3 regions of the Cytobacillus sp. QJM3NY_8 genome follow, and region 2 is predicted to be linked to each of the others. Evidence: riboswitches for the same ligand, from Rfam matches in the RefSeq annotation. Region 2 holds a riboswitch; each other region holds the start of a gene.

Region 1 (3,277 bases), 510 kb from region 2:
AATGGCCAGATTTCCGCTTGTTCCCATAAACCAGTCCCTTTCTGCAAGCTCTTCCTTAATATCTGCAAGCTCATTCCATTTTTCCCCAACTCTGCTCATACCCTCACCTCATTTAATCTTTTTAAAAGCTCAATGCAATCATAGAATGTTTCAAAGGCAGAATGATTTAGGTTCATCTCTTTGCTTTTCTCCAGGAGCAGATCTCTGGCAATGACAAAGTCTGCCTGTTTGGCAGCCTCCAGATCGGTTACTGAATCTCCGATCACCACTTTAAAGGTGTTCTCATCCACCAGTTTCCTCATAATAGAAGGCTTGCAGCAGCCGCAATTCTTATTGCATTTTTCATCGCAGCTATGGGGCCATAAGATATTAATTGTATCGCCGCTAAAATCAGAACTATTGCAGAACACCTCTTCAAAGGGTCCATACTTATCCAGTACAGGAGCCACAAAAAAATCTATTCCTCCGCTGACTATATAAAGCGGTATTTTTTCTTTTTCCAGATAATCGATAAATGGCTGAAATCCCTCTCTTACTCTTGCATTTTCTAAGATGAAATCGGTGATAGCATCTTTCAGACTGCTTGGCAGAAGGGAAAACATCTTTCCTACTCCTTCTTGAATGGTAATTTCCTGTCCCAGAACTTGATTTTTTAACCCCTCCCATTGAGAAGGAGCAAAGTGCTTCATGATATGAATGATGTTATCGTTTTCGGTAATAGTTCCATCAAAATCACAAAATACCGCCACTTTAGCCATTCTTTACAGCCACCTCTTTGTACCCCCACAGATCAATCGCTTTTTTTAATTCAGGGAAGTTTGATGGAGCATCTGTTAAAGAAGCCCCATTTAAAATTAAATCTATCGCCTGGCGGAATGCCAAACCGCCTCCTCTTGCCCCATCCGGATGCCCATGTACGCCACCTCCGGCATTAATTACACTGTCTATTCCGAAGTCTTCGAAAAGCAAAGGTACAAGACCCGGATGGATGCCGGCTGATGGAACCGGAAAGGTTCTTTTGCAGAAATCATTCCTAGTCAGGGTATCCCCAATTGATAAGGCCAGAGTTTTTTCAAGGGCAACCGATCCATAAGGTGAAGGGAATAGAGACAAGTCTGCGCCTGCATACCTGAGGAGTTTGCCTAAAAGCAAAGGATAGGAAATCCCATAAACACTTGAAGCAGAAAGAGCTCCACTAACTGCAGGATGTGCCATGATAGGCAGCCCTATCTCATCATCTTCTCTTAATGACTGCAAAACATCGAGCCCATACGAGAATACGTTGAAGAGAAGAAGATCTGCACCAAGTCTGGATGCTTTCCTTGCCTTATCTTTTAAATCAAAAGACCTGCCTGTTAAATTCACAGCATATAGGGTACGGTGGCCTGTTTCCTCATAAACCTGCCTTAGCACTTCTTTGCCTTCGGTTATCCGGGCTTCAAAAGGTGTAAGGCGGTTTTCAAATAGAATTTCATCATCTTTTACAAGGTCGATGCCGCCAAGGGCCTGTTCCCTCAGCTGCGAAGTTAAAAAATCCATGTCTTTGCCCAGCACCCCTTTGAAGATGCTCATCAGAAGGGGTCTATCATATACATTCAGTTTTTCCCTCAGTCCGTCAATCCCGAATCGTGGCCCAGGAAAAAAGCTTTTAAGTTCATTGGAAAACTGTAAATCTAACAATTTAATCTTTCCATCCAATGATAGTTTTCCAAAGACTGTTGTTAATATTGCCGGTAAATCAGGACTGAAATTAACAGTTGGATAGGCAATCTTAATGACTGCGGCTGTTTCCTTTTTTTCTTCATCTTTAGTATAGTCTTCAACAGAAACGACCCTGCCTTTATGCTTTTCCAGCTGCTGTTTTTCTAGTTCCGGCAAATGGGTCCATGACCCGACCGTTAAGCCTAAAGCGATCTCCTCGGCCTTTTTCTCCGGGTTATGTTTTTCATCATGAACCAGATACGTTGCAATAATTTCACTCATGTATATTCTTCCTTTCAAAAATCAAAGAATGAAAACAATAAAAAACCTCTTCAAATAAGAAGAGGTTAGGATAGCAATCTAACATCTTCTTATCTTTCAGCTATAAGCTGCAAGATTTAGCACCGTGCTCATGTATAAGTCGGTTGCCGGGCTTCATAGGGCTAGTCCCTCCGCCTGCTCTTGATAAGAAAACGAAACGAGTATTCAGTTAATTTAGAATTAAAATTTAATTAGAATTATGACAGTGCTTAATATTTTTGTCAATTGAATTATGAGAAAAATTTAAAATAAATTTAATTTTTTTATTCTGCCCACTGCTTCTTTAAGTCTCTCCTCAGATGTCAGTAAACCCGCTCTCACATACCCTTCTCCAAAATCACCAAATCCGATGCCTGGTGCAACCGCAATATGCGCTTTATCCAAGAGATAGTCAGCAAACTCTTCCGATGTAAATTGTTCAGGGACCTTGAGCCATGCAAAAAAAGAGCCTTTAGGAGCTTGAACATTCCAGCCGATTTCCCTGAGGCCAGAGATGAATGTATTACGTCTGGATTCGTATATGGAATTCAATTCTTTAACACAATCCTGTGGTCCTGACAGAGCAGCTGCTGCAGCTTCCTGAACAGCACCAAACAAGCTGACGTATAGATGATCCTGCATAAGGTTCAGTGCTGCGATGACACTTGCATTTCCAGCTGCAAATCCAACTCTCCAGCCTGCCATATTAAATGTTTTTGAAAGTGTATAAATTTCAATTCCGACCTCTTTTGCCCCTTCTGCCTGAAGAAAGCTTTCAGGCTTTATGCCGTCAAAGCCAATTCCTCCATATGCAAAATCATGGACGATGCAAATACCATGGCTTCTGCTCAAATCAACTGTTTCTTGAAAAAAGTCCTTGTTTGCCACTGCTCCAGTGGGATTATTTGGATAATTAAGGAACATCAGTTTTGCTGCATTAAGCTGGTCTGCTGACAATTCACTGTATACTGGCAGGAAGTTATTTTCTTCTCTTAGAGACATTGTCACCATTTTTGCTTTGGCAAGTGCAACACCTGACCAATAATCAGGATATCCCGGGTCCGGAACCAATACGCTGTCCCCAGGGTTTAAAAGGCATTGAGGGATTTCAACCAGTCCGGCTTTACCACCAAAAAGGATGGCTATTTCGGTTTCAGGATCCAATTCAACATTAAATTCCCTTTTATAAAAGTCAGCAGCTGCCTTTTTTAAATACGGGAAGCCCTGGAAAGGGGAATATTTATGGTTTTGCGGATTATCGGCTGCACTTTGAAGA
Region 2 (3,277 bases):
CAAAACATTGCTGAGTTTGAAAACAATCAATTGCATCTATCCGTAATCCTTAAAGAGGAAGCAGCAGCTTTTACGGATGAAGATATTGAAAAAATAAAGAGCCAGGGAAAGCAAAGCATCATTTCCTGGAGTGAAAAACATCAGGGTATCCAGGATGAAGGCCAGGAGAAGCACGCAAAAATTGAACAATCCCTGCGCAATTTAAAACTCAATATTGAAGGCAAGGATTGGGAGATCCGCTTTAAGAATGAAGTCTTAACTACGCTTGATCATATGGATACGAGGCATTATGCACATATTCAAAGTGTTGTCCAAAACATGAAGCGCTTCTCACAGAGCGGCTTAGAGCAGCTGGAACGCGATAAAGAACGGGCAGAAAAGGCGCAAAACTTCTGGGCAAGCCGTGCGAGTATGAAGGTGATGAGTATTTCGGAAGCGATTCGCTCGATGATTGCGAAAATGAAGCTGAAGAATGAACGGGGGTCTTTCCCGCTCGTCCAGCTCAAAGAAGACATCTTGCCTAAAAAAGCGGAAGATATTGAACCTTTACTGAAACAGCATTTTGTTTCGGCCATTAACAAAATTACGAAACGATTCGAGATGATTGATGACCATAATCTGGAGCTGGATCAGGAAATCAAACAGCTCATCAGTGATGAGCAGATTTTATTTGTCTCCCTCAGGAATCGTTACCCGGAACTGCTGGTATATAATATGCGTACTGATAATGCCTTCATGTATGGAAAACCGCAGCGTGAGCATTATTCAACCTGGCAGACGATCAACCAGGGTTCAAAGACTAAATCGGATGGCAGCGGCGGCCAAAAGTTATCTGCCCGCATGGTCATGATGATGATGCTTCTTTCGGTTAAGAGTGAAACTGATCAAAGCTGGGTTCCGTTAGTCTGTGATAATCCGTTCGGACAAGCGGCTTCTGCCCATGTGCTTGACCCGATTTTCGCTGTAGCTGATAAGCTGAAGTTTCAATTCATCGTCGTTACTCCGCCTGAGTTGGTGAAAACAGAGATCAGCCAGAGGTTTGATGCGTACTATAAATTGGATTTCATCCGGGAAAAAGGGAAAGAGATTGTGTCGGATACGATTGTACCGGCATTTCGAATTTATCAGGGAGAGGAAGCAGTTCATTAGATTAAAAGAATTAAAGTATTGCCATCTTGCAAAAAATATGCAATACTTGGTTGAAAATAATATTTTATACAAATTCTTATCCAGAGAGGTGGAGGGACTGGCCCTGCGAAGCCTCAGCAACCCCTGATTATGTCAGGAAGGTGCTAATTCCAACAGAGTTGACGCTCTGGGAGATAAGAGGTCGTTTTTGATAATAAAGGCCTCTTATAAAGAGGCCTTTTTTTGATGTTCTTTTTAGGTTGAGCTCGGTTTAGATAATAACGAAGAAAGAGGAGGAAAAACAAAATGGAAAACAGTGTTATACAGGTACCGGAAGCATATTCGAGAATATTACAGGATTCTGATGTGCTGGGTTTCGGGCAATCATGTGATCGAAAAACAGGGTTTTTACTAAAGGGGCTGGCTGCCTCCAAACCAGGAGGAAGCTTTTTGGAGCTGGGCACAGGTACGGGGGCATCTGCTTCCTGGATCATAGATGGGATGGATGAAAGCAGTAAGCTAACGACCGTTGACATAGATTCGACAGTTCAATCCATCGCGAAAAAAAACCTCGGGTATGACAGCAGAATTACATTTTGCTGTGAGGACGGAGCAGCTTTTATTCAAAACCTGTCGGAAAGGTTCGATTTTATTTTTGCAGATACGTGGCCAGGGAAATTCGAGCTTCTGGACAAAACCCTGGATCATTTAAATATCGGCGGTTTTTATGTGATTCATGATGTGTTTCCGCAGCAGAAATTGCCTGAAGAATTTCGGATCAAAGCCACTAAACTCCTGAAAACACTGCAGAACAGACCTGACCTGGACATTACAGAATTGGATTGGTCTACTGGGCTGATACTGGCAGTGAAGACAGCGGTTTGATAGTTTATTAAGGGGGGACGTTCCATGAGTAGCGTTAAAAATCAGGTTAAACATGTATTGTATGAAGGTGAAACCATTATTGAATGTCTAAGCTGTTCATTAGTGGCTCATTTCTGTTTAGCACCGCATCCAGGCTTCTTTGCGGCAACAAACAAAAGACTGCTGTTTTATGGAATTCCTGCATCAGGAACAACCAAGGATTTAGTTGAAGAATTTGCGTATATCAATATAACTTCCATTGAAGAAAAAAGGGGAATCACCGGCAGGCATATTCATATGTACTATAACCAGGACTTGTATAAATTTCAGCAAATCCAGGGGATGAATATGTTTGATTTTATGGCAGCGGTTAAGGAAAAGATGTGTATGTTTGCTGCTTCGGCAAAAGAGCGTTATCCCGTAGGATAAACGCCCTTTTAAATTGTGGAATTTATAGCTTAGCTTAGTTGCTCAGACAACTTTTCCATGATTTAGCGATTAACTGGACTCCTCTCTCAATCTCGTCCATCGAGGGTGCGCCATATCCAATCATCACATGATGGTTTGGCTTGTGCAGCTGATACATAGGCGAAACAGCATCGATTTCAACACCTGCCGACTTTGCCAGTTCAATTGCTTTCGCTTCATTCAATCCTTCGGGTAATTTCACGATGATATGCAAGCCCGCTGTATCTCCAATGATGTCAAAGTGGTCTCCTAAGTGTTTTGACAGGCTTTCTATTAAACAGCTCCGCTTGGATCGATATAACGTTCTCATTTTTGCTATATGAGATGTATAAAGTCCTTCTTCCATAAATTTTGCAGCAGCCTGCTGATCGATTCTTGAAACATTCGTTTTTTGGTAAGCATTAAATTTTTCAAAGTCTTGCTGCAGAGATACTGGCATAATCAGATAGCTGATCCGAAGTGATGGCAGCAATGTTTTTGAAAAGGTGCCAAAGTACAGTACCCGCCCGGTTGAATCCAAATGGGACAATGCCGGGATTGGTGCCCCTTTGTAGCGGAATTCAGAATCATAGTCATCCTCGATAATATAAGCGTCCTGTTTGATTGCCCAATTTAACAGCTCAATCCTTCTGGCAATAGACATAATTGTACCGGTAGGGTATTGATGAGCAGGTGTCGTATACAATAATTTTATTGGCTCTTCAGCATCAGGCACACAGCATCCATCCTCATCCACAGAAATCGGATAACAAGGCAGCTGTAATTGATCAAAAACAGATCTTGCCCGAATAAAACCTGGATCTTCAATCCCGATGGC
Region 3 (3,277 bases), 410 kb from region 2:
CGCTCCCTCTCCCTCTCCTGCCGCAGGACATTTAAAAAGGCTTCCTTGACTAATACCGCACGACGAAAATGCGGATGAATTTTCGAGAATCATGTGCCCATAGCGATGATCAGTTCAGGTTAATAACTAAGTTCAAGCAAAAATTCAAAAACATTTTGTAAAAGCACTTTCTTATATAGAAGACAAAATAAAAAAGCCGGCAGTCGTCCGGCTTTAAAAAGTCTCAACTAAGTTAATATAGATTTGTTTCACTGCATTCGCATTTTTTCTGTTTTCTTTTAGGGAAGATTCAATTGCTTCTCTCGTTTCCACAGGAAAATCAAAATGGCCGCAAGTTGTACATTTTTCGAACATGGAACCAGAAACATTTACTTCAATGCCATCCATGGTCTGGAATACTGCTGGACCCTCGGATTCCGCAAACCGGTGGCGGCAGTGGCTATGTTCACGCATATTAGCTCCCCTCCAAGAAAAATTTCATTTACGTTCATTATAAAACAAATATTCTGAACTTTAAAGTGATCCCCTTCTAACATTTTATGCCAGGTTTTTTTCAAAAGAATAATTTGTGTATTTTTAAGACACATTAAAATTATTCAAATTCAGGAGGTTTTTCCATGAATATTGGCAGAGCAAAAGAGATTGCTGAGTCTGCTGAAATGCACAGTGTTACTTTGAATGGCATCCCGATCATCATTCAGCATGTAGATGAGCAGACTAAAACAGCACGTGTTTACACAAAAGCAGATTCTGAAAAAGAAATGGATGTGCCGGTTAACGATTTGATTGAAGAATGAATACCCCAAAAAAACTTTCCAGAATCTGATGGGAAGTTTTTTTGTTCAAAATTTTCCTCATTCCCCCTTAAAAAATGGAGACTGAGGGCAAAAGGACGTAAGATACCTGGTCGGATATTTTTTATAACATAAAATATTCAAAAAAGTGTTGACGATTAGCGGTTTACTGTAGTAAAGTTTAGAGAAAATTTAATATTTGATTTCTTATCCAGAGAGGTCGAGGGTAAGGCCCGACGACGCCTCAGCAACCAGCAATCATTTTTTTGATTGAAAAGGTGCTAATTCCTGCAAGTTTCTAAAACTTGAAAGATAAGAAGAATGGCTGATCACATTAAAAAGTCTTCTTCTTATAGAAGGCTTTTTTTTATTTTTTATAAGGAGTGGTTACAAGCATGTATAATATTGACACCAGATTAGCGCAAATCGGAAACAGGAGCGAGTCAGCAACAGGTGCTGTCAACCCGCCCGTATATTTTTCCACGGCATATCGCCATGAAGGCATTGGCCAGTCAACTGGCTTTGACTATAGCAGAACAGGCAACCCTACCCGCCAGCTGCTTGAGGAGGCAATCGCCGATCTGGAAGAAGGCGACCAAGGCTATGCCTGCAGTTCTGGAATGGCCGCAATTCTTACCATTCTTTCTCTTTTTAAATCCGGAGATGAATGGATTGTATCAAAGGATTTATATGGCGGTACATATCGTCTGCTTGAACAGGGCTTCAAGAAGTGGGGACTTCAGTGCAAATATGTAAATACCAGCAATTCCGAAGATGTTGAACTATTAATCACGGAAAAGACCAAGGCAATATTTCTGGAGACTCCAACTAATCCGCTTATGGAACAGACTGACATTCAATTGATAGCAGACATTGCCCAAAAGCATAATATCCTCCTTATAGTTGATAACACGTTTTATACCCCTCTCCTTCAGCAGCCGTTAAAGCTTGGAGCTGATATTGTGATCCATAGTGCAACCAAGTATCTTGGCGGGCATAATGATGTCCTTGCCGGATTAATTGTTGCAAAAGGCAAAGAGTTATGTGAGGCACTGGCGATGAACCACAATGCCGCAGGTGCTGTCCTTAGCCCTTTTGATTCATGGCTGTTGATCAGAGGGATGAAGACACTCTCTCTCCGCATGGAACGTCATGAAGAAAATGCGAAGGAATTAGCAGAATTTTTATCGGGCCACGATGCAGTAACAGATGTCCTTTATCCCGGCAAGGGCGGCATGATATCATTCCGAATCAAGGATGAATCCTGGGTGAATCCATTTCTGCAGAGCCTCTCCCTTATCTCCTTTGCTGAAAGCCTTGGAGGAGTCGAGAGTTTCATAACTTATCCAGCAACCCAGACACATGCGGACATTCCTGAAGAAATCCGTATTGAAACCGGTGTCTGTAATAGGCTTCTGCGTTTCTCGGTTGGAATAGAAAATGCAGAAGATTTGAAGGCGGATCTTGAACATGCTTTTGCTAAGGTTGTTAAGGAGGCAGTACGATGAGTTCGAATTACACATTCCAAACGAAATTACTTCACAATAATCAAAAATTCGACCCGGAAACAGGAGCTGTCAGTGTACCGATCCAGCATGCCTCCACTTTTCATCAAAAAGATATTGATGTGTTCGGAAAATATGATTACAGCCGCAGCCTGAATCCAACAAGGGAAGCACTTGAAGAAGTCATCGCGGAGCTTGAAGAAGGTATTAGAGGGTTTGCCTTTTCTTCTGGAATGGCTGCCATTTCTACAGCATTCCTCCTCTTATCTCAGGGAGATCATGTTGTCATTACAGAAGATGTATATGGCGGAACCTATCGAATGACAACAGAAGTCCTGTCCCGCTTTGGCATTGAGCACACATTTGTTGATATGACAAATCTTGAGGAAGTAAAAGAAGCAATCCGTCCCAACACGAAAGTTTTCTATGTAGAGACTCCTTCCAACCCGCTGCTGAAAGTGACAGATATACAGGCCATCAGTTCACTTGCAAGACAGCATGGAGCCTTGACATTTGTGGATAATACCTTCCTGACCCCTGCCCTTCAAAAACCGCTTTCTTTAGGTGCAGATATAGTGCTGCACAGCGCAACCAAATTTTTATCCGGACACAGCGACGTCGTGGCTGGCCTAGCGGTTGTGAAAGATCCGGATTTAGGTGCAAGACTTGCTTTTCTCCAGAACTCCTTTGGAGCCGTTTTGGGTGTTCAGGATGCGTGGCTTGTGCTGAGAGGCATTAAAACGCTGCAGGTCAGGCTTGATCAGTCTGTGAAATCAGCTAAGAAAATTGCTGGTTTCCTTAATGATCACCCATCTGTTAAGAAGGTGCATTATCCAGGTTTTGCAGATCATCCCGGATATAAAATCCAGAAAATGCAGGCTGTGAACGCAGGTGCCGTCCTATCTTTTGAGCTTGAAGATGAGCTATCGATGAGAAGATTTGTTGAAAATGCGAAAATACCTGTTTTTGCAGTAAGTC

Evidence for each region. A riboswitch is a leader RNA that binds a small molecule or an ion and turns the genes downstream of it on or off. The one in region 2 is predicted to bind S-adenosylmethionine.
Region 1: another riboswitch for S-adenosylmethionine. It lies ahead of AC0VZ9_RS08780 (2,3-diketo-5-methylthiopentyl-1-phosphate enolase); the one in region 2 lies ahead of AC0VZ9_RS11390 (O-methyltransferase).
Region 3: another riboswitch for S-adenosylmethionine. It lies ahead of AC0VZ9_RS13435 (methionine biosynthesis PLP-dependent protein); the one in region 2 lies ahead of AC0VZ9_RS11390 (O-methyltransferase).

The regions. Positions count from the first base shown of each region.
Region 1 covers NZ_CM149681.1:1,671,039-1,674,315, reverse strand. The annotation lists gene AC0VZ9_RS08790 (methylthioribulose 1-phosphate dehydratase) at 1-99, opposite strand, end outside; gene AC0VZ9_RS08785 (2-hydroxy-3-keto-5-methylthiopentenyl-1-phosphate phosphatase) at 96-758, opposite strand; gene AC0VZ9_RS08780 (2,3-diketo-5-methylthiopentyl-1-phosphate enolase) at 751-1,983, opposite strand; SAM riboswitch class I at 2,070-2,173, opposite strand; gene AC0VZ9_RS08775 (pyridoxal phosphate-dependent aminotransferase) at 2,266-3,277, opposite strand, start outside.
Region 2 covers NZ_CM149681.1:2,176,364-2,179,640, forward strand. The annotation lists gene AC0VZ9_RS11385 (coiled-coil domain-containing protein) at 1-1,149, shown strand, start outside; SAM riboswitch class I at 1,223-1,329, shown strand; gene AC0VZ9_RS11390 (O-methyltransferase) at 1,435-2,013, shown strand; gene AC0VZ9_RS11395 (PH domain-containing protein) at 2,038-2,421, shown strand; gene pdxR (MocR-like pyridoxine biosynthesis transcription factor PdxR) at 2,456-3,277, opposite strand, start outside.
Region 3 covers NZ_CM149681.1:2,582,985-2,586,261, forward strand. The annotation lists gene AC0VZ9_RS13425 (hypothetical protein) at 214-453, opposite strand; gene AC0VZ9_RS13430 (H-type small acid-soluble spore protein) at 618-797, shown strand; SAM riboswitch class I at 999-1,113, shown strand; gene AC0VZ9_RS13435 (methionine biosynthesis PLP-dependent protein) at 1,190-2,302, shown strand; gene metC (cystathionine beta-lyase) at 2,299-3,277, shown strand, end outside.